DNA from 2 places in the Lysinibacillus sp. RC79 genome. Region 1 is predicted to be linked to the other one. Evidence: riboswitches for the same ligand, from Rfam matches in the RefSeq annotation. Region 1 holds a riboswitch; the other holds the start of a gene.
What was found. A riboswitch is a leader RNA that binds a small molecule or an ion and turns the genes downstream of it on or off. The one in region 1 is predicted to bind cobalamin.

Region 1 (10,525 bases):
GCTTTCTTGTCCGTTATCCCCGATCCCAATTAATTTCATCGATCGATGCAATGTCATCAGCCCTTCCTAATAATTGTCCCTGCATCGAATAGATCGATGTGGAAATCGTTAAACCGCCCTTAATGTGATGTAATGATGAATAACAGCAAGCTTCACATAAGTGGTTGAAGAATGCATCATAGCCCTTTTCTGCCATAATTTCTCCGACCTGTGAAGCAGTGTTTGCCTCTCGTACGTTTGTAACGGTTTCTTCATCTGCACCTATATCCACTGCTAATTGAGCTAAAAAGTTAAAATCAATAGGAGCACTTTTGGAGTGCACCATCATGACACCTTGTGCCACCTTAGAGAATTTCCCCATCATACCAACAAGCGATACTTGCTTCATACCAAGTCGTTTACAATGCTTTAATGTAAAGCCTACAAAATCGCCCATTTCTATAAACGCTTCCTCTGGCAAATGAGGGTACTGTGCCATCGCATACTTTTCACTGCGGCCACCTGTTGTGACAACTAAATGCTCACAACCAGCCTCTTTTGCAACACTAATCGCTTGGACAATACTAGCCATATAAGCGGAACTCGAAAAAGGCACGACGGTTCCCCTTGTGCCTAAAATGGAGATGCCTCCAATAATACCAAGTCTCCCATTTAACGTTTTTTTAGCAATTTCCTCACCTTTAGGGACGGAAATAACTACGTTAACGCCTCGTTTAATTTGAAATTCATCAAGTACGCCTTGTACAGTACTATGAATCATCTTCCGTGGTACTGGATTGATGGCTGCTTCTCCGACAGGTACTGGTAAGCCGGGCTTTGTTACGCGCCCGACACCAATTCCACCATCCAGATGAATGCCTGGTATCTCGGCCCAGCTTACCGTGCCGATAATGAGTGCTTTATGTGTTGCGTCCGGGTCATCACCCGCATCTTTAATCGTTTCACAGCTGACAGCATCATGCTGAAATGTACATTTTTCAATCGTAAAGGTCACATCTCGTCCAATTGGCAAATGAATAGTACTTGTTTCTTGCTCTTCATTTGTAATTAATGCAAGTAATGCGGCCTTCGTTACTGCAGTTGCACAGGCTCCCGTTGTATAACCGTGACGCATGTCTTTGGGATCCTTTTTAGGCTTCCGCTCCACTATTTTTTCGCCTGTTCATCCGCTAAAAGTGAGACAGCATTCAATGCGGCAACCGTCACTGTACTACCGCCTTTACGACCAACATTTGTTATATACGGAATACCTTCTAGTTTTAGTAGCTCTTCCTTCGACTCAGCAGCTGATACGAAGCCCACTGGCATACCGATAATTAAATCTGGTTTCGCTAAGCCTTCTTTAATTAAACGAATCAATTCAAGCAATGCTGTTGGTGCATTACCAATTGCATAAATGCCACCTTCGTGTAATTTAGTTGCCTTTTGCATTGAGATAATCGCACGCGTTGTGTTTTGTTTTTTCGCCTCAATCGATACGTCTTCATCTGCAATATAGCAGTGTAAATCGCCACCATGCTTTTGGAATCGTTTTTTCCCTGAACCACTTTCAATCATTTGCACATCTGCAATGACATGGCGACCAGCAAGGATTGATTTAATACCGGCCTCAAGTGCTCCTGGTGTAATAATAACGCTACGTCCTAATTCAAAGTCAGCAGAAGCGTGAATAATGCGACGTACAACTTTCCACTCATCCTCTGAGAAGTTATGCTCGCCCATTTCCTCTGCAATAATTGAGAAACTGTAATCGTAAATTTTATCTGGGTCTACTGTTAATGGTTTGAAATCTGTTTTAAAGTCCATTGTATTGCCTCCTAAAGTGTGTTGTGTACAGCTTGTAATACATCTTCAAATGTAGAATATTGCTGTCCGTATTTTATATTTGGTCTTGCGATTAAAATTGTTTCAATGCCACATGCAAGGGCAGCCTCTAGCTTTTCATCCACCGAGCCAACCTTGCCGCTTTCTTTCGTAATCATCACTGTCACACTATATTGACGAAAGAGAGCTTCGTTTAATTCCTTTGAAAAAGGGCCCTGTATGGCAACAATATCTCTTTGTGCCACACCAAGTGCTTCACATTTTTCCATATTATCGAGTCGAGGAAGCATTCGCGCAATCACTCGTGTATTTTCTAAGCCATGTAACACCTTTGTAAAGGTTGCAAGTGTTTTACTGCCCGTCGTTAGCATAATGACACCACGTTTTTCCGCTGCTAAATGGGCAGCCTCCTCATAATCTTTCACAACCGTAATTAGTGGATGGGCATAATGCTCATGTGCACGTTCATAGCGGATATACGGAACATTGGCTTGCTCAGCTGCTGCCATGGCATTTTTTGAAGCTTCATCAGCAAATGGATGAGAGGCATCTACAACTAAACGGTACCCCCGCTCTGTGATAATCGTCGCCATTTCCTCCGCCGTTAAACGACCGACTAAATGAGGAAGACCGACTTCAGCAAGGCTTGAAGCGGCTGATTCAGTAACGACCGTTGCTGTCACAGCATAACCTGCTGACTGTAGTTCAAGTGCTAGATTCCTAGCATCGCTCGTCCCTGCTAACATGAAAATCATTTCACTGGCTCCCCTTCATGGTGATGATGGTCATGGTCATGGTCGTGATGGTGGTGGTCATGTTCATGATCGTGGTCATGATGGTGATGATGATGCGCATGTCCATGCACTGCCGCATAAGCACGGTAATTTTCTAAATCTTGCATACCTGTTGATGTACCATTCACAGCTTGCTCAATACGCTCTAATAGCACATTTTGTAAACGCTCATGATAGCCAAAATAGTTGGCAATTTGAATATCACAGTCAGCATATTTTTCGTTAAATTGATTGCACATGTCGTTCATACGTTCCATGAGGATACCTGTGAATAAAAAGTACGGTAGCATAATGATTTTTTTAGCACCAAGCTGCACACAGCGCTCAATTCCTTCTTCAACACGTGGATCAGTGACACCCATAAATGCGCTTTCCACATACTTAACCGGGAGTTTTTCCCATAATAGACGTGTAATTTTATAAAAATCACCATTTGCAGCTGGGTCACTGCCGCCTCGTGCAATTAATAAAATGGCAGTATCCTTATGTTCTTCTTCAGCATTAAAGCCGATTTCTGCTAAACGGTCTTCTAAAATAGCAAATATTTCATCATGGATACCTATTGTTTGGCCATATGTGAACGTAAGATTTGGATAATGCTCACGTGCATGTTCAATTTCTGCTGGAATATGCAGTTTTGAATGTCCAGCATGAAGAAGAATAATCGGAATAACATGTACCTCTGTAGCACCCTTCTTCACACAGTTCGTAATACCTTCTTCAATGTTTGGAGATGCAAACTCTAAGAAACATGTTTCCACTAAAAAGCTTTCATCAATACGAGGTGTCATTTGCTCGATAAACGTGCGTACCTCATCATTTCCTGCTGCTAAACGGCTCCCATGGCCGACAAATAAAATTGCTTTCATCTCATTACTCCTCACTAGTCGCCGCACGGAGCTGGCTCTACTTTTATTTTTGAAGACATATCCTGATACGTAAAATGTAGGATCTTTTTCACACGCTTAAAGTATTTAAACAAACGTTCATTTGGATGTGCATTTGCTTTATATTCTTCGATAATATCGGTGATAAGTCGGATGAGCTGTTCAGGCTCTAAGCCCTCAACAACTGGCTGAGCCGCATGTGCTGTACGGCCAACCGGCTTAGCACCAATAAAAACATCAAATTTACTTTTGCGATAAACAATGCCAATATCATCAAATACTGCTCGATAACATGCCATACCGCAGCCGTTAAAGCCAATATTTAATGTTTTCGGTAACGACATACCACCAAGCTTTTCTTGAATCTCTTCCGCATATGGAATCGAATCGGCCTTTTCCCCATAACAGAAGTCACAAGCCTTTAACGATAGCACGTCGCCAATTGGTGTTAGCAAAAAGCCAACTTCACGAAGCTTTGCGGTAATCTCTTCAGGCTCTGACGTTGGAATTTTCAAATGAATTTGATGGTCTGGTGTATACTCCATCGTTCCTTCCTCACCAACTACCTCAGCTAACGTCATCATTTGTTGAGGAGTAAAAAACTTATTGGCTACCCCTGGACTAACCGCTAATTCAAAAATAGATTCGATTTTTTGTTGAACACGCTTAGGTGTTACTTTCACCGCGCTTGTTCCATTCACCAGAGCAAGAGCAGCTGTCGCCATTTCGAGTGACGATTTTTTAGGCTTTGGTTGAGGTGTTATTGCTAAACTGGGCTTAATACGATTTGCATTGGGATCTGTATCAAAATCATTACGCGCTGCTCCTGTTTCTTGATTCATCGCCCATGGTTCATTTTCTTCCTTCAGTCGTTGATGTGGTCGTAACGGTTGTTTTTCTTCACCAAGTGTATATTTGCGCTGATAACCACGTGGCGTAATCATTTTATTGTCGTAGAAGAATGTTGTTGAATTCCCGATAATAACTGTTGTTAACATGCCGATATCATGTTCAAGCATTTCTGCTAAAGTCGTCATCGTAATTTCCTGACGGTCACGATACGCGCTTTTCACAAGCCCAACCGGTGTATCTGGCGAACGATATTCTAATAAAATTCGTTGAGCCTCTACGATTTGTCTCGTACGACGTCCACTTTTTGGGTTATAAAGAGCAATAACAAAATCCGCCATTGCTGCTGCTTCTACTCGTTTTGCAATTAAATTCCAAGGTGTTAAGTGGTCACTTAAACTAATGGTGCAGGCGTCATGCATAATTGGAGCACCTAGTAAACTTGCACACGAATTAATAGCTGAAATACCTGGAACAATTTCTACCTCGATACCAGTTGCTTCCGTCCAGCCTAGCTCGATCAATACCTCATACACTAATCCTGCCATTCCATAAACGCCTGCATCACCGCTGGAAATAACCGATACGATACTTCCTGCCTCTGCTTGACGCACCGCTTCCTGTGCACGTGAAACTTCCTCTGTCATACCAGTACTAATAATCGACTTTGCACTAACTAAATCCTGAATCAGTTCAACATAAGTTTTATAGCCTATGATCATATCACTTTGTTGTAGTGCCTCCACAGCACGAGTCGTAATATGTTTAAAGTCTCCAGGGCCAAAGCCAACTACGAAAATCTTACCTTTTTGCGCCATTTTGTTACCCCTCTTTCACCTTTTCAATACCTTTAATGGCTGTTGTTTGTGCTGTACGCTGCAACGAACCTTCACGCAATGTAAAAACATGCTCATTATGTAACGATTCATGATTTAAATCTTGTACGAGTGCCTTCGCATGCTCCGTTGTCGGCACACGGTACCAATTCCCCTGAGGATAAGCAATGACAACACAAGCATCCTTACACCTACCATTACAGCGGGTCCTTGTCGTATGTATTTCCTTATCAAGCGCTAGCAACTGTATTTCATCACGTATTGCCAATGTAATGTCCTCAGCATCTTTTTTCATACAGCTACTACCATTGCAAATAAAAAGATGTGTTTTCATCCCCTCTAAATTCCAAGTCGTCATAGTTGTTCTCCCCTCATTTGCTTTTAGGAAAAAGAAAAAACCTTTACTCTAGTCGAAGAGTAAAGGTTAAGTAGAAGCCAAATAAAAACGAATATATACAGGTACTCGCTCTCGCTTCAACTTCTCCCTCCGAAAAGTTTGCATGCATCATCCCATAAGCAGGTTTCCTGACTTAAGCTTCTTTTTACTATCGCGCCTTCCTAAGTTTTCACTAGTGGCATCCGCGATTTCATCAGCTATTACAGTAGCGGGGGCTGTATCGGATTTTCACCGATTTCCCTATTATCTTGAAAATATTCAAGCACTTATGGATGTTTTATATGAATTTATGATCTTTCATGTAATTGAAAACTGTTTCTATCATATCTTATTATTTTAAAAATTCAATATTTCTTTTTTAATTTGTGACAATTTTTTTAATATTTCATAGCAAAATGTGAAATCTCTATCTATTTATCAGAATTTTCGACATAGATCCTCAATTGAAAATTTTTTCATAAAAAGTATAGCATATATATGGAAAATCATGTTACACTTTGTCGTGAAATCTCACAACTTCATCTTTTTTCGGTGCGAATTGTTCATCATTTCGCTTAAAAGGGAAGCCGGTTCAAGTCCGGCGCGGTCCCGCCACTGTATTAGGGAGTTTTATAGATAATGTCACTGTCCAAAGGATGGGAAGGCTTATAAAACGTTGAACTAAAGCCAGGAGACCTGCCGAAAAATATGTGATCGTTTCAACCTACGAGGATAGGTGTGCGGCTTAGCAGACTAGAATTTTATTTGCTTTTTTTAGCTATGCACTTTTCCAAAGTTGGAGAAGTGTCTTTTTTATTTTCGCACGCTAATTCGAAAAATTTTAATGTGAGGAGGAGAGATTTTTGAAATTCTCAGCTTGGAAGCTTAGTTATTTCTTATTGGCATTTTTATTCGTGCCAAATCGTGCATTTGCGATGCATATTATGGAGGGCTTTTTGCCAATTGAATGGGCGATTTTTTGGTGGGTCGTATCGATTCCTTTTATTATTTTAGGATTACGTTCTATTCGTAAAACAATTGATGAAAATCCTGAAACAAAAATGATTTTAGGTCTATCGGGTGCCTTTGCCTTTGTGCTATCAGCCTTAAAAATCCCTTCTGTAACGGGGAGTTGCTCGCATCCAACTGGGGTTGGGCTTGGAACAGTTCTTTTTGGACCATTAGCGATGAGTGTTATCGGAACAATCGTATTATTATTCCAAGCTTTACTTTTAGCACATGGTGGGCTTACAACATTAGGTGCAAACACCTTTTCCATGGCAATTATGGGCCCTATTATCGCTTACTATGTATTTAAGGGCTCACAAAAAATGGGACTATCATTTTCCATCGCTGTCTTTTTAGCAGCAATGCTTGGTGACTTAGGTACATATATTGTCACTTCTGTACAATTAGCTCTTGCCTTCCCTTCTGAGGTCGGAGGCTTTATGGCTTCATTCACAAAGTTTGCTGGTATTTTTGCGTTAACACAAATCCCTCTTGCTGTTAGTGAAGGAATTTTAACAGTGATCGTTATGAACTTCCTGAAAAAATACAATGTGAGTGAATTAAAAGCTCTACGTGTTTTCTCAGCAAAGGAGGCACACTAAAATGAAAAAAAACTTACTGCTTTTAGCAGTTGTTGTGTTACTAGCAATCGTTCCCCTATTTATTCAAAAAGGCGCAGAATTCGAGGGTGCTGATGGCGAAGCGGAGGCAGCAATTGGTGAAATAGATGCTAACTATGAACCATGGTTTGAAAGCTTATGGGAGCCACCAAGCGGTGAAATTGAAAGCTTATTATTCGCACTACAAGCTGCTATTGGCGCTGGATTTATCGGCTATTTCATCGGCTTAATGCGCGGCAAACATAAAGAGGGTTAAGCGATGTTACTCATTGATAAGTATGCTTATATGAATAAACTAGCGTCTGTTCATCCGCTAGAAAAAATGACGTTATCCCTTGGACTACTTATATTGTCGCTTATCATGAGAGATGAACGAATTTCACTCATTACATTTATTGTGATGAGTGCTTTTATCATTTTAGGCGCAAAAATTCCTACAAAATACTATGCAAAATTACTATTGCTACCTGGATTTTTTTTACTATCAAGTTTAGTGTCAATTTTAATTTCTATAGCACCAACAACTAGCGCGCTACCAACGCACATTTGGTCATTTTCACTTAATAGTTGGACGATTTTTATCGGCAGTTCGAGCCTCGTGACAGCGCAGCAGCTTTTTTTCATCGTCCTTGGCAGCATTAGCTGTTTGTATTTTTTAATTCTCACAACATCAGTCCAATCTATTTGTTACGTGCTACGACAATGGCAACTTCCAACTCTATTTGTAGAGCTAGTAGAACTAACGTATCGTTTTATTTTTATCTTTTTAGACAGTATGCAGAAAATCCATCTTGCCCAGCAGGCTCGTCTAGGATACAGCTCCCCTATGCAGTGGCTTCGTTCAGTATCAATGCTGATTGCTGCTTTATTTGTCGAGATGTTCCAACGCAGTCGTGAGCTAAACAATGCGATGGAAGCGCGTGGTGGCGAAACTGTCTATTGGCAAGATGATGTTATCTATAACACGAAAAATTGGGCAGGTATTGCTGCTATTTTTATACTCCTCATCATTTATGGAGGTTTTTTCTGATGACAGATTTATACTTTGATTTAACACATTTATCCTACGCTTATGCAGATGGAACTCATGCCTTAACAGATATTACACTTCAAATTCCAAAGGGGAAAAAAATCGCTTTACTTGGTCATAATGGAGCTGGAAAATCAACGTTATTCCAGCATTTAAATGGGATTTTGAAGCCTACTGCTGGAAGTATATCCTTTTGTGGTAAAGAACTGAACTATAGTAGAAAAGCATTAAAAGAATTACGTCAACAGGTTGGCATTGTTTTTCAGGATGCAGACAACCAGCTTTTTTCTGGCACAGTTAAGCAAGATATTGCATTTGGACCTTTGAATCTTGGCTGGACAACTGAAAAAATTGAAGAGAAAATTGCGTGGGCTGTCGCTCAAACCGAAGTCGAAGCATTGCTAGATAAACCGATACATTTTTTAAGTGTTGGGCAGAAAAAACGTGTCGCGATGGCAGGAGTACTTGCAATGGAACCTTCCGTTTTATTATTAGATGAACCGACAGCTGGGCTAGATAATTATTATAGTGCACAAGTTTTACAGTATTTAGCTACGTTAGAGAACGGTGAACGAACAATTTTACTGGCTACGCATGATATTCCATTAGCCTATGGATGGGCAGATCAAATAATCGTGATGGAAGCCGGGAGAATTATTTATAATGGGGATCCAGTTGAAATGTTCTTCCAAGAGGATTTGCTTGAAAGAGCCCATCTTGAACGCCCATGGGTCTTTGAAATGGCCATTGCCTTACAAAATAAAAAACTATTTGAGAAAAACATCAAAATGCCTCGTTCGAAGGAAGATTTATACAGACTTATTGAGCAGTTTTAAGACTGTGCTTTTTAATTGTGGTTGAATCCACTATCCTACTCCAATTTCACAAATCGAGTAGGATTGTACCCTATAGGTAATGAAATGGACTCTTTATAGATCCTGGGAGAATATTCGACCTCCCTTATACATATTTTTATAACGGGGAAAAATATGGTAAAATATAGAATGGTACTTTTGGAAAAATATATACGTATTTACGAAACTTTTCTATCATTCATTCGTAATAGTATAGATGTCACAAATATTTGGAACACTCAAGGAGGGAAAACAGTTGAAAAACTGGTCAAAAAAATCAATCGCTTTAGTAGCGTCTGCAGCACTAATGGTTCCTGCTACATCTGCCTTTGCTGAAGCACCTCAAAAAACAGCAAAGAACCAAGAGTTAGTGAAAGTAGCTAGCAATAAGGAACAAACATTCAAGAATCAAAATGACTGGATTAGTCAGGATACTATTATCGTCAAACATTCAGGTCTTGATAAGAATGTGCACAAAAAAATTGGCTCAAAAGTGATCCGATCTATTCCTTCACTAGGTTACGATGTTATCCAACTTAACAAAGGAACAAATTTAGAAAAAGCAGTTTCATATTATGCTAAGCAAAAAGGGGTTAAACGTGTATCCCCAAGCTACGTGTATCATTCCTTTGGCACTGAAGTAGATCCAAAGAAACAGGATATGTATCATTTGAATCTTCTTCAAATTGATAAAGCACTAGAATTAGCAGGTAACAACGAGGTAAAAGTAGCAGTTATCGATGGTGGCGTGGATTTTAAACATCCAGATTTAAAATCTCAAGTGCTACCACCATATAATGCTGCAGCACCTGCCAATACTTCTTATCCTAGTGAGCATGGAACACATGTAGCAGGAATTGTTGGAGCGGCAAAAGATAATGGGATTGGAGGACATGGGATTAATCCAAATGCCAAGCTTCTTCCAATTGATGTATTCAACGGAAAAGATGGTGCTAGTGATTTCGCCATTGCACAAGGAATCCTTTACGCTATTGAGCAAGGCGCCGATGTTATCAATATGAGTCTTGGCGGCTATGGTGAATCTCCATTAATGGAGGAAGCCGTTCAGAAAGCGATTGATAAAGGAATTACCGTTGTAGCTGCTGCTGGAAATGAATCGACAGATAATTACTCCTTCCCTGCTTCATTCGAAGGCGTTATAAGTGTAGGTTCTACGAATGATAGAAACAAACTATCAAGCTATTCAAACTACGGCCCATCGGTTGATCTAGTAGCTCCAGGCGAAGATATATATAGTTCAGTTTATGATGAGAAAAAAGGGTCCTCCTTTGTAAAATTTAGCGGAACATCGATGGCCTCTCCTGTTGTTGCAGGTGTGGCATCCCTATTAAAATCAAAATATCCAGATTTAAAGCCTTATGAAATAGAAGCTATTCTCGAAATGTCAGCAAAGGATTTAGGTGACAAGGGCTATGATCTTACATAT
Region 2 (10,525 bases), on a different contig from region 1:
ACAACTTTTCTTAGGTATAAGTTAGAGGAGCAAGGGAAAAAGTTGATCAAAATAGACAGATGGTTTCCTTCTTCTAAAACTTGTTCCAATTGTGGTCAAGTAAAGGAGTCCCTATCACTTTCTGAGCGTACGTTCCACTGTGATTGTGGGTTTGTAGCAGACAGGGACTGGAATGCCGCTATCAACATTAAGCATGATGGATTGCGCTTATTATCCTTAGCGTAGCAAAAGAACTCTTGGAACAAGAGGGATAGCTCGGTCAGTTTTCGTTGGCTACTAAAAGAAGCGATTAGTCGAGAAGCCCCCACTTCAAAAACTGTTAGGTTTTAAGTGATGGGTAGTTCACGAATGAACAGTACAAATTCTTCTTTGTAAGAATTTGTTTTTTTATTTTCTGAATAGGAGGCGAGATCATGCCTGTACTACGCAAAGAAGATATTCATATTTCCGACCATTATGTTGCCATCCAAACAGGTTCGCCGATGAAGGTCGTATCCTCAGCAGTACATAATCCGGGCTTTGGCTTTTATACACATTTGATGAATCGTTCAGTGCCCTATACGTATGATGAACGAAAACCACAGCTAGAATTACAACGATTTTTACAGTCAGAGGGCTTTCCCATTGATAATACGGTGGCGATGATGACGGCTGTCTATGCCCGGTATGCAACAATTCGTGAGTTTACATATGAAGGAATTCATCTTGTCATAATGATTACGGCTGGTCTTGGCAATGCTGTCGATATTACGCGTGCCTTCCATCGTCAGGAGCAGTATCATGCTGGGACTATTAATACGTGGGTACTAATAAATGGGAGATTGTCGGATGAGGCTTTATTTCAGGCAATGATTTCTACGACAGAGGCAAAGGTCAAGGCACTTATGGATGAGGGCATAACAGATCCAACAACGGGTACACAAGCTACAGGTACTTCAACAGATAGCTTGTTGATTGCCTCAACAGAGGAAGGTGACTACCATCAATATGCAGGACCGATTACGATGCTAGGAAAAGTTATTGGCCACGGTGTTTATGAAACGATGCGTGAGGCCATTCAAAAATATAAAAAAGATAAGGAGGAGAATCCTATATGATGGCACTGATGATTGCCTGTATCATCGGGCTTGTTTTTGATTTAATAGTGGGTGATCCTCCTAAAATGCCTCATCCAGTACGCTGGATTGGGAAACTCATTCAATCTCAAACAGAATTATGGAATAAAGGAAGAATGAGAAAATTCCGTGGCATGGTGATGGCGCTCGCTGTAGTTGGCACAACGATGTTTGTTGTGACGGCTATTATGCTACTATGCTATCGGGTAAGTCTGCTATTTGGCATCTTGGTTGAGGGCTTATTAATTGGGATTGGACTAGCACAGCGTAGCTTGAAGGAAGCGGCGATGGCTGTCTACGAACCGCTCGTCAAAGGCGATTTTGCTGAAGCTCGCGTGAAGCTTTCTTGGATTGTCGGACGTGATACGGAGAAGCTTGATGAGGATGAGATTGTACGTGGTGTTGTGGAAACGGTCTCAGAAAATACGAGTGATGGGGTAACAGCTCCTTTATTTTATGCCTTCTTATTTGGCGCAATAGGGTTATGGGGCTATAAGGCTGTCAATACGTTAGACTCTATGATTGGCTATAAAAACGAGAAATATAAAGATTTTGGTATGTTTGCTGCCAAGCTAGACGATGTACTCAATTTTATACCAAGTCGATTAACTGGCCTATTGATGGTACTAGGTACGAAAAATGAAACAAACGTATCTCTCGGTAAGCGCTTAAAACGTTGGGCACAGGATGCGAAAAAACATCCAAGTCCTAATAGTGGTTATTTAGAAGCAGCGACAGCTGTTCAATTGGGGGTACAGCTTGGTGGAAAAAATACATATCAGGGTGTCGTATCATATCGAGCAATAATGGGCGAGAAATTAGTTCCATTAACAAAAGAGCATATTGCAACGTCTGTGATTCATATGCGTATTGCGACCTTGCTCTTTACGCTTGTTATGTTAGCAGTGGAGGTGTTAATTTTTGCAATTACCTAATCACGGAGCAAATCCGCAAAATGTTTATCATCAGCTAGGACTTAATATGCCCGAAGAGGTGTATGATTTTAGCGAAAATGTTAATTCGGCAGGGCCACCCCCGTTTGTTGAGGCGCGTTGGCGGACATTTTATCCGCTTATTCAACGTTATCCAGATCCGGACGGTGAGCCGTTTTTATCAAAGGTGTCAGTTTTTCATGATGTTCAGAAAGATTCTATATTATTAGGCAATGGTGCATCGGAGCTTTTTAGTGTTCTAGTGAGATGCTACGCCAATAAGCGTGTTATTATCGTACATCCAACTTTTTCAGAATATGAACGAACATTAACAGCAGTAGGCGCTGAAATTGTGCCGATTATTGTCGAGGATATTGTCCACTACACATTGCCGATGGAGCATCTAAAGCGTGAAATGGTGAACGCAGATGCTTTATATATTTGTACACCGAACAATCCGACGGGGGTGCTTCCAAAGAAAGAGGAGCTTCTCGAATTAATCTCTCACGGTGCAAAGGTCAATTGTGAGCTTGTCATTGATGAGGCATTTATTGACTGGGTAGATGAAGCCTGTTCATTGATCCAATATGTGGCAGAAAATCCTCATTTGATCATCGTTCGTTCGATGACAAAAATGTATGCGATTCCAGGATTACGCTTAGGCTATTTAGTGGCGAGCCCAATAGTTGTTGCTGATCTAAAGTCTATCCTACCGCATTGGAACTTGAATGCCTTTGCCCTTGTTATAGGTACAGGCTGTTTAGATGAACATGTATATTGTGAGCAAGCCATTGCCTATGCTAAAAATCAACGGGAAGCGCTACAGAGCTATTTACAAGAAAATGGTTGTCAGGTGACGAATAGTGTAACGAATTATGTATGTTTTGCATTACCAAAAAATCAGCAAGCAGATACATTTTTTACATACTGTTTATCAAAGGGCGTCGTGCTGCGCCATACAAAAAACTTTATGGGCTTAAATGGTGAATGGTTCCGAATTGGAATTAAGGATATTGCAGCCATGACATATTTACAGAATTGTTTGCAGGAGTGGTTTAACTTCTTTCAGCAGAAGTCTCCCACCTCTTTAGTTGGTGAAATGAATGAGGTTTTAAGTCTCCTTTCAGCGGGTGTCCAATCATTCGCTGAAATAGAGGAACTCAGTCTAAGAACGCCACGTCCTGTGGCAACGACTGAGTGACCAACTTCGTGTTGGCCTAAAGCCTCCGGCGGATGTCACGGAATCGGAAAGGAGTGCTTAGGGGATGTTAGCCTAAAACCATCGCATCCATGCGATAACGGCTAACTGACCTGCATCGTGCAGGCCTAAGCACAAAGCCGATTCCGGACGCAATTATGCCGGGGCATAATTGATTGCAAATTAGGGGTGAGAAAGTTGACAACTTTTTATTTAGTGAGACATGGTGAAACGATGTGGAATAAAGAGCAGCGGCTACAGGGATGGTTAAATTCGCCATTATCTGAAAATGGTATTTTACATGCAGAAAAACTTCGAGATCATTTGGAGAATGTCTCTTTTACAGCGGCATACAGCAGTTCAAGTGGCCGTGCTAAGGAAACGATGCATATTCTTCTAGGTAATCGACAGCTTCCAATCTATTATGAGGATAATTTACGGGAGATTTTTTTAGGAGATTGGCAAGGAAAAACCGTTGAGGACATTATGACTACGCATCGCCTTGACTATGAATTATATACCGATTATCCTGGACAATTCGTCGCAACCCATACGGAAAGCTTTGGTACGGTAACAGAACGAGCCATGTTTACGTTAAAGAAAATTGCAGAAAAATATCCCGAAAATAATGTTTTAATTGTGTCACATGCTGTAACGATTAAATGCATCATTAACGCCATTTTAGGGCGCAGCATCAATCAGCTGTGGGCAGAACCATTTATTAATGGTACAAGTGTCACGATTATTGAACAAGTCGAGCAACGATGGCTCGTGAAAGATATCGGTAACATTCAACATTTACAATAGGAGGCGTAACTAATGCCACTGATTTTCATTACAGGGGGAGTACGCAGTGGTAAATCCCACTTTGCTGAAAAAGCGGCTGTTACTCACTATCAAACAGAGTTTAACCAAGCGCGACGACTTATTTATATTGCTTCTGGAGTAGCATTGGACCATGAGATGGAGAAGCGAATAGTGCGTCATCAGGCAGACAGACGTGCACAAAATATTGAATGGCTGACGATAGAAGCACCTTATGACATAGCAAATACATTACATAAACTGACCGATGGAGATATTGTGTTATGGGACTGTGTTACGACTTGGCTGACAAATGCTTTTTACGAGGGTTTTGACACGGGAACTCCCTGTGTGGAACAACCTGGCTGTTTAGAGCAAAAGCTTGATGTTTTAAAAAAAGCGGTAGAGACGTTACTTGAGAAAAGGGTGACGTTTTTTATCGTCTCGAACGAATTATTCGATGAGCCTCCATATTCTAGCGAGGAAGTAGAATTATACCGACAAACCCTTGGGAGATTACATCAATGGTTCGTTTCTATAGCGGATGAGGCATATGAAATAAATTATGGTGTCGTAAAGAAATGGAAATAATGAATGACACTTTGAAAATAAAAAGAAGGAAGGCAAGACGATGAAAAATTTCTGGCATAGCATACAACTTGCATTTCAATTTTTTACAGTTTTGCCGGTACATAAAGAAATTCCTTTAACTAAATCAACTATTACAGGGATGTTCGCCTTTTTGCCGTGGATAGGGGCTCTCATGGGTACAGCAGTGGCGGCGGTAATCTATGGTTTGACAGAATGGACGGCAAGCAGTGAGATCCTGCTTACCTTTGTGATTGTCGGATTATTTGCCTTATTTACGGGTGGTTTACATTTAGACGGTTTTATTGATATGGGGGATGCTTATTTTTCGTATCGAGATCGTGAGAAGCGGCTTGAAATTTTAGATGATCCACGTGTTGGCGCATTTGGAGTGCTATCCGTGCTATTTTTAGTGCTTGGCAAATTTGTCATACTGCATGAGTTATTCGTACAGTATAAGTTAGCGCTGTGGATGCTTGTGTTTATTCCGTTACTAACACGAGTAGGCATGAGCTTTTATTTTATGTCGCTCAAGTGCTCAAAAGAAAAGGGGCTAGCCTACTTTTTTAAAACACATATTAAACCGGGATTACTTATTTGCTTTATGCTTTTAACACTAGTTGTAGCGTATAGCAGTTTGTTGTTTGTCGTAGGCTTCACCATTGTTCCATTCGTGTTGATGGCTGTATTAGCGATTGCCTTTTTAGTCTTTCGTCAATTTACAGTGCGAAACTTTGGTGGCGTTTCTGGAGATTTACTTGGTGCATCAATTGAAGGAATGGAGGTTGTTCTGTGGGTGACGTTGTTATTGTGCACTTAATGAGACATGCACCAACTAAGGAAAATTTGGAGAAGCGTTATATCGGCTGGACAGATTCTTCATTAGCTGATGCATCTTTGCTAGCTATTTTAGATCAAGATGTCACGAAGGTGTATGGTAGTGATTTGCTGCGTTGTAGGGAAACAGCTGCTCATTATTTTCCGAATGCAATATACGTGTCTGATAGGAGATTTCGAGAGTCGAACTTCGGTGAATTTGAAGGGCGCACATATGAGGACTTAAAATCAGATAGTCGTTATTGTGCATGGTTAGATGATCCCGTTCAGTCACCACCTCCAAAGGGGGAAGGCTTTGATGCTTTTTGTGCACGTGTCATTGAAGGGTTCACTGTACTACCAAAAGGTGAAGATGTTTATCATCTCGTTGTCCATGGTGGAGTGATTCGAGCACTTCTTGTAGAATTTGCACCGACTGAGCAATCTTTTTGGTCGTATCAATCACCGCATGATAAAATGTTTTCTTTAACGTTTACAAGAAAGGCTTGGGAGGAGGGAGCGAGATGCATGTCTTTATCGGAGGCGCCTATAGTGGAAAAACCGACTATGTCATGAATTTGCTTGCAGGACAAAAAGTTGAGCTAGTAGATGGCGATCTACCTGATGGTACTCCTACCTGTGATGTACTAGTTATTAAAAACTTAGAGAAGTGGCTCGTGACACAAGATCTTGAGGATGATGAACCTCTTGTTAGAACCATTTTGACAAGACTAAAGACTCTTGAAGAAAATTGTGCCCTGTATATTATAGTGACCGATATGGGACGTGGAGTAGTGCCGATGGAAAAGCAGGCGCGATTATTGCGCGATACATGTGGGCGTTTGTACCAGGCATTATTTGCTGAAGCCGAACAAGTCGTACGCATTTGGTACGGTATAGGAGAACAAATCAAATGATATAGTTTTTGAAAAATTTAGAATGCTTTTCATAAAAAATGTTGGGGATGACGATTGTTAAAACGTATGCTATATATATTAAGTTGATTGGAGTGAAGGCTGGGTGACTCCTTGGGGATCAGCATCTCATCGGACGCCCCCAGGAAGCTTTGCTCTGCGCGAAAGCAAAGTGTCAGCGACAATGTTTTATCTGTGCGAAAGCGAAGCGACAGCAACAATGTTTTAACTGTGCGAAAGCGAAGCGACAGCAACAATGTTTTATCTGTGCGAAAGCGAAGCGACAGCAACAATGTTTTAACTGTGCGAAAGCGAAGCGACAGCAACAATGTTTTAACTGTGCGAAAGCGAAGCGACAGCAACAATGTTTTATCTGTGCGAAAGCGAAGCGACAGCAACAAAGCACCCAGTCGGAACGGAAATCAACCACACGTTATAATGAGCAAATCACTAAATATAAAAGGAAAGAGGAAATGGAATGGATCGACAAAAATTGATGAAGTTGACGCTTACAGCTATGGTAGCGGCAATTTGTGCAGTGGGTGCAGTCATTAAAATTCCAACACCATTTATTACAACTGCTGCGCTTGACGCTGCTCCTGCATTTTTAAGCGTTGTATTTTTATCTCCAGTATTAGCAGGGGTTGCAGGGGCAATTGGGCATTTGATTTCAGCCTTAACTTCGGGTTTTCTATATGGACCACTGCATATTATTATCGCAGTAGAAATGTTTATTGTTGTATGGGTCTTTGGGGTTATGCATAAAAAAGGAATGCATTTCTGGAAATGGCCTGTGGCATTTATATTAAATGGCGTTGTGGCACCCTTACCATTTTACTTTATCATTAGTCCGGCATTTTACTGGGCGTCACTGACTAGTCTTCCATTGGCAACACTCATAAATCTGGTGATCGTTGCAATTGCGATGCCAATTCTCTCTAAGGTGTTTGTGCGTAAGGAAGGTCGAGTACATTGAGAAATGCAATAAAAATAGGTGAGCTGATTGCTACAACAGATAATTCCGCAGCAATTGGTGAAAAACCACAAGATGTTGTGTCTGCTCCAGACAAACTAACGGCATACTTAACGGCACGTGTTACTTTTTTAGAGCAGCTTGCTGCAAATGCTTTACCAAGCCATATTTTACTCGCTAATTTTTCAGGGGATGCAGCATGGTCTCGTTATGTTACGGGCATTCAGCAGGTTTTTGATGAGGCGGGTCTTAATTGTCCGCAAATAGACGGTAGTACAGAGTCCAATATGCCGACTCTACAATCAGGCTTGTCTATAACGATGCTAGGTGAGCAGCAAAAACGCACAGCGACTATGCATGAGCAGCTTAGTTGGTACACCTATGGACTACCGCTTGTAGGCAATGAAATTCTTGCCCAACCTGAAGATGTCGCACAGCTGCAACCTATTTTTCAGGCGTGGAAAGAGGAAATAGTGCAGCAAGTATGGCCAGTTGGGTCAAAAGGTTTACAAGCGGAATTTACCCGGCTTTTTGGCGAGCAACAAGTTAAAAGTCCGTTAGATGTTGAGAAATCGGCTGGTCCATGTGCAGTAGTTTTGCTAGGAATACAGCCAGAAAAAGAGCAGCTAGCACAAAAAAAATTCCCTAGAAATTTTGAAAAACTACGTAAAACTGCATTGTAATTGGGCTTGCTTCGAGAAAATGTAGCACTTTAAAAATTTTAAAGTGCAAAACGCCTATTGCAACAATAAACACAATATGTTAGATTTGTTTAGGAGTTAAAACACAATATATAGTATTTTGGACGAGCGGTACCAATATGGTTTAAAAGGGAATTCGGAAAAAGAGTCATCTTAGGCCGAAGCTGTCCCCGCAACTGTAAGTGCTGACAAATGATGAATAGGCCACTGTGAAGAACGGGAAGGCCATCATTTGGAGGAAGCATGAGCCAGGAGACCTGCCGAGATGTTCAAGACAGCAACACATTCTTCGGGGATTGAGAAGTGGAGGCGAGAGATTTGTTCACTTCTTTGTGTGCATGTCCTTCATTTCCATTTCCGATTTTACAGCGATCACGTAACCGATAAATGTTGCGTGATCGTTTTTTGTGTTGCTGTAGAAGGAAAGGGAGAGAATGTATACATGACAATTCAAATCGAACAGCAAATGACTAAGCTCAAGAAAAGTTACACGGAGGATGAACTCGAAAGTTTTGTAAGGTTATCGGATCGATGGCTACGAAAAAACGACAATGCCACATTTGAAGCATGGGCAGATGCGATGATTTTACAAACGCTTAGCCTCATTGATGAGGAGGAGCCATACTGGACATTTGTTGCAGCTCAAGTTTATTTAGAAAAACTATATGATCAATTTGCAATGCGCCGTGGAGTTTCAGTGAAGGATGTATATAAAGTTTTCCCAGAACAATTAGCACACTATACAGAAGCTGGTTTGTATCATGAAAGTTTAACAACAAAGTATAGTGAGCAGGAGCTTCAGGAACTCGCTTCTTTTTTAGAATCAAGTCGAGATGAGTTGTTTACGTATATTGGTTTAAAAACATTAATGGACCGCTATGTAGTCCGAGATTACACGAAAACACCAGTGGAGCTACCGCAGGAACGATGGATGGTTATTGCGATGACCCTGATGCAGGATGAAACAGAAAATCGTTTAGAAAAAGTACGTGAATCTTACTGGGCGATGAGTAATTTATATATGACTGTTGCCACACCGACATTATCGAATGCAGGTAAAACACATGGACAGTTATCTAGCTGCTTTATCGATACAGTAGATGATAGTTTACAAAGTATTTATGACACGAATACAGATGTCGCAACATTATCGAAGTACGGCGGTGGCATTGGAGTTTATATGGGCAAAATTCGTAGCCGAGGCTCATCTATTAAAGGCTTTAAAGGTGCATCAAGTGGCGTTTTACCATGGATTAAACAACTTAATAATACGGCGGTTTCAGTCGATCAGCTAGGTCAACGACAAGGAGCTATTGCTGTTTATTTAGATATTTGGCATAAAGACGTCTTTACGTTTTTAGATTTACGCTTAAACAATGGGGATGAGCGTCTGCGTGCCCATGATATTTTCACAGGGCTGTGCTTACCGGATTTATTTATGGAAACTGTTGAGGAACGCGGGGAATGGCATTTATTTGATCCGCATGAAGTGCGAGAGGTCATGGGCTTCTCATTAGAGGATTCCTACGATGAGAAAAAGGGTGACGGCTCTTTCCGTACAAAATATGCGGAATGTATCGCGAATCCATTATTAAGTCGTGAAGTCGTACCAGCCATTGATATTATGAAGCGTATTATGCGCTCACAGCTTGAAACAGGCGTGCCGTTTATGTTCTATCGAGATGAAGTCAATCGCATGAATCCGAATAAGCATGAAGGGATGATTTACAGTTCGAACCTGTGCACAGAAATTTTCCAAAATATGTCAGCTACTGAATTTGAGTCGATTACCCTAGAGGATGATGTCATCGTAACGCGTCGCAAGCCTGGAGATTTCGTTGTATGTAACTTGTCATCTATCAATTTAGGCCGAGCAGTTCCGGCTGGTGTTCTAGAACGATTGATCCCAGTTCAAGTACGTATGTTAGATAACGTTATTGCGCTAAATACAATTCCAGTAAAACAAGCAGAGCGTACGAACTTACGCTACCGTGGTATTGGGCTTGGAACATTTGGCTGGCACCATTTATTAGCTTTGAAAGAAATTCAATGGGAGTCTGAGGAAGCTGTAGAATTTGCGGACAAGCTATATGAGGAAATTGCCTATTTAACGATTCGTGCTTCTAACGATTTGGCATGTGAAAAAGGAGCCTACCCATTATTTGAAGGTTCAGATTGGCATACTGGTGCGTATTTTGACAAACGTGGCTATGACAGTCATAAGTGGAATGCATTACGTGCCGCGGTTGCTGAAAAAGGTATGCGTAACGGCTATGTCATGGCAGTTGCACCTAACTCATCAACATCCATTTTAGCGGGCAGTACAGCTACGATTGATCCGATCTTCCAGAAGAGTTATTCAGAGGAGAAGAAGGATTACAAAATTCCAGTAACAGTACCAGATCTATCACCTGTGACGACTTGGTATTATAAATCTGCTTATTTTATCGATCAAAATTGGACAATCAAGCAAAATGCTGCACG

Region 2: another riboswitch for cobalamin. It lies ahead of ABH968_RS20310 (ribonucleoside-diphosphate reductase subunit alpha); the one in region 1 lies ahead of ABH968_RS23935 ((2Fe-2S) ferredoxin domain-containing protein).

What each region holds. Positions count from the first base shown of each region.
Region 1 is NZ_JBGCCD010000037.1:35,821-46,345, reverse strand. It holds gene cbiE (precorrin-6y C5,15-methyltransferase (decarboxylating) subunit CbiE) at 1-57, opposite strand, end outside; gene ABH968_RS23960 (cobalt-precorrin-5B (C(1))-methyltransferase) at 14-1,114, opposite strand; gene ABH968_RS23955 (precorrin-8X methylmutase) at 1,147-1,806, opposite strand; gene cobK (precorrin-6A reductase) at 1,818-2,579, opposite strand; gene ABH968_RS23945 (sirohydrochlorin chelatase) at 2,576-3,487, opposite strand; gene cobJ (precorrin-3B C(17)-methyltransferase) at 3,502-5,172, opposite strand; gene ABH968_RS23935 ((2Fe-2S) ferredoxin domain-containing protein) at 5,177-5,548, opposite strand; cobalamin riboswitch at 5,688-5,872, opposite strand; cobalamin riboswitch at 6,100-6,284, shown strand; gene ABH968_RS23930 (energy-coupling factor ABC transporter permease) at 6,430-7,176, shown strand; gene ABH968_RS23925 (energy-coupling factor ABC transporter substrate-binding protein) at 7,178-7,450, shown strand; gene cbiQ (cobalt ECF transporter T component CbiQ) at 7,454-8,224, shown strand; gene ABH968_RS23915 (energy-coupling factor ABC transporter ATP-binding protein) at 8,224-9,060, shown strand; gene ABH968_RS23910 (S8 family peptidase) at 9,335-10,525, shown strand, end outside.
Region 2 is NZ_JBGCCD010000026.1:58,897-69,421, reverse strand. It holds gene ABH968_RS20365 (RNA-guided endonuclease TnpB family protein) at 1-225, shown strand, start outside; gene ABH968_RS20360 (adenosylcobinamide amidohydrolase) at 414-1,097, shown strand; gene cbiB (adenosylcobinamide-phosphate synthase CbiB) at 1,094-2,050, shown strand; gene ABH968_RS20350 (pyridoxal phosphate-dependent aminotransferase) at 2,037-3,248, shown strand; gene ABH968_RS20345 (histidine phosphatase family protein) at 3,444-4,052, shown strand; gene ABH968_RS20340 (bifunctional adenosylcobinamide kinase/adenosylcobinamide-phosphate guanylyltransferase) at 4,065-4,640, shown strand; gene cobS (adenosylcobinamide-GDP ribazoletransferase) at 4,681-5,457, shown strand; gene ABH968_RS20330 (histidine phosphatase family protein) at 5,430-6,029, shown strand; gene ABH968_RS20325 (bifunctional adenosylcobinamide kinase/adenosylcobinamide-phosphate guanylyltransferase) at 5,978-6,370, shown strand; gene ABH968_RS20320 (ECF transporter S component) at 6,846-7,343, shown strand; gene ABH968_RS20315 (hypothetical protein) at 7,340-8,023, shown strand; cobalamin riboswitch at 8,134-8,321, shown strand; gene ABH968_RS20310 (ribonucleoside-diphosphate reductase subunit alpha) at 8,436-10,525, shown strand, end outside.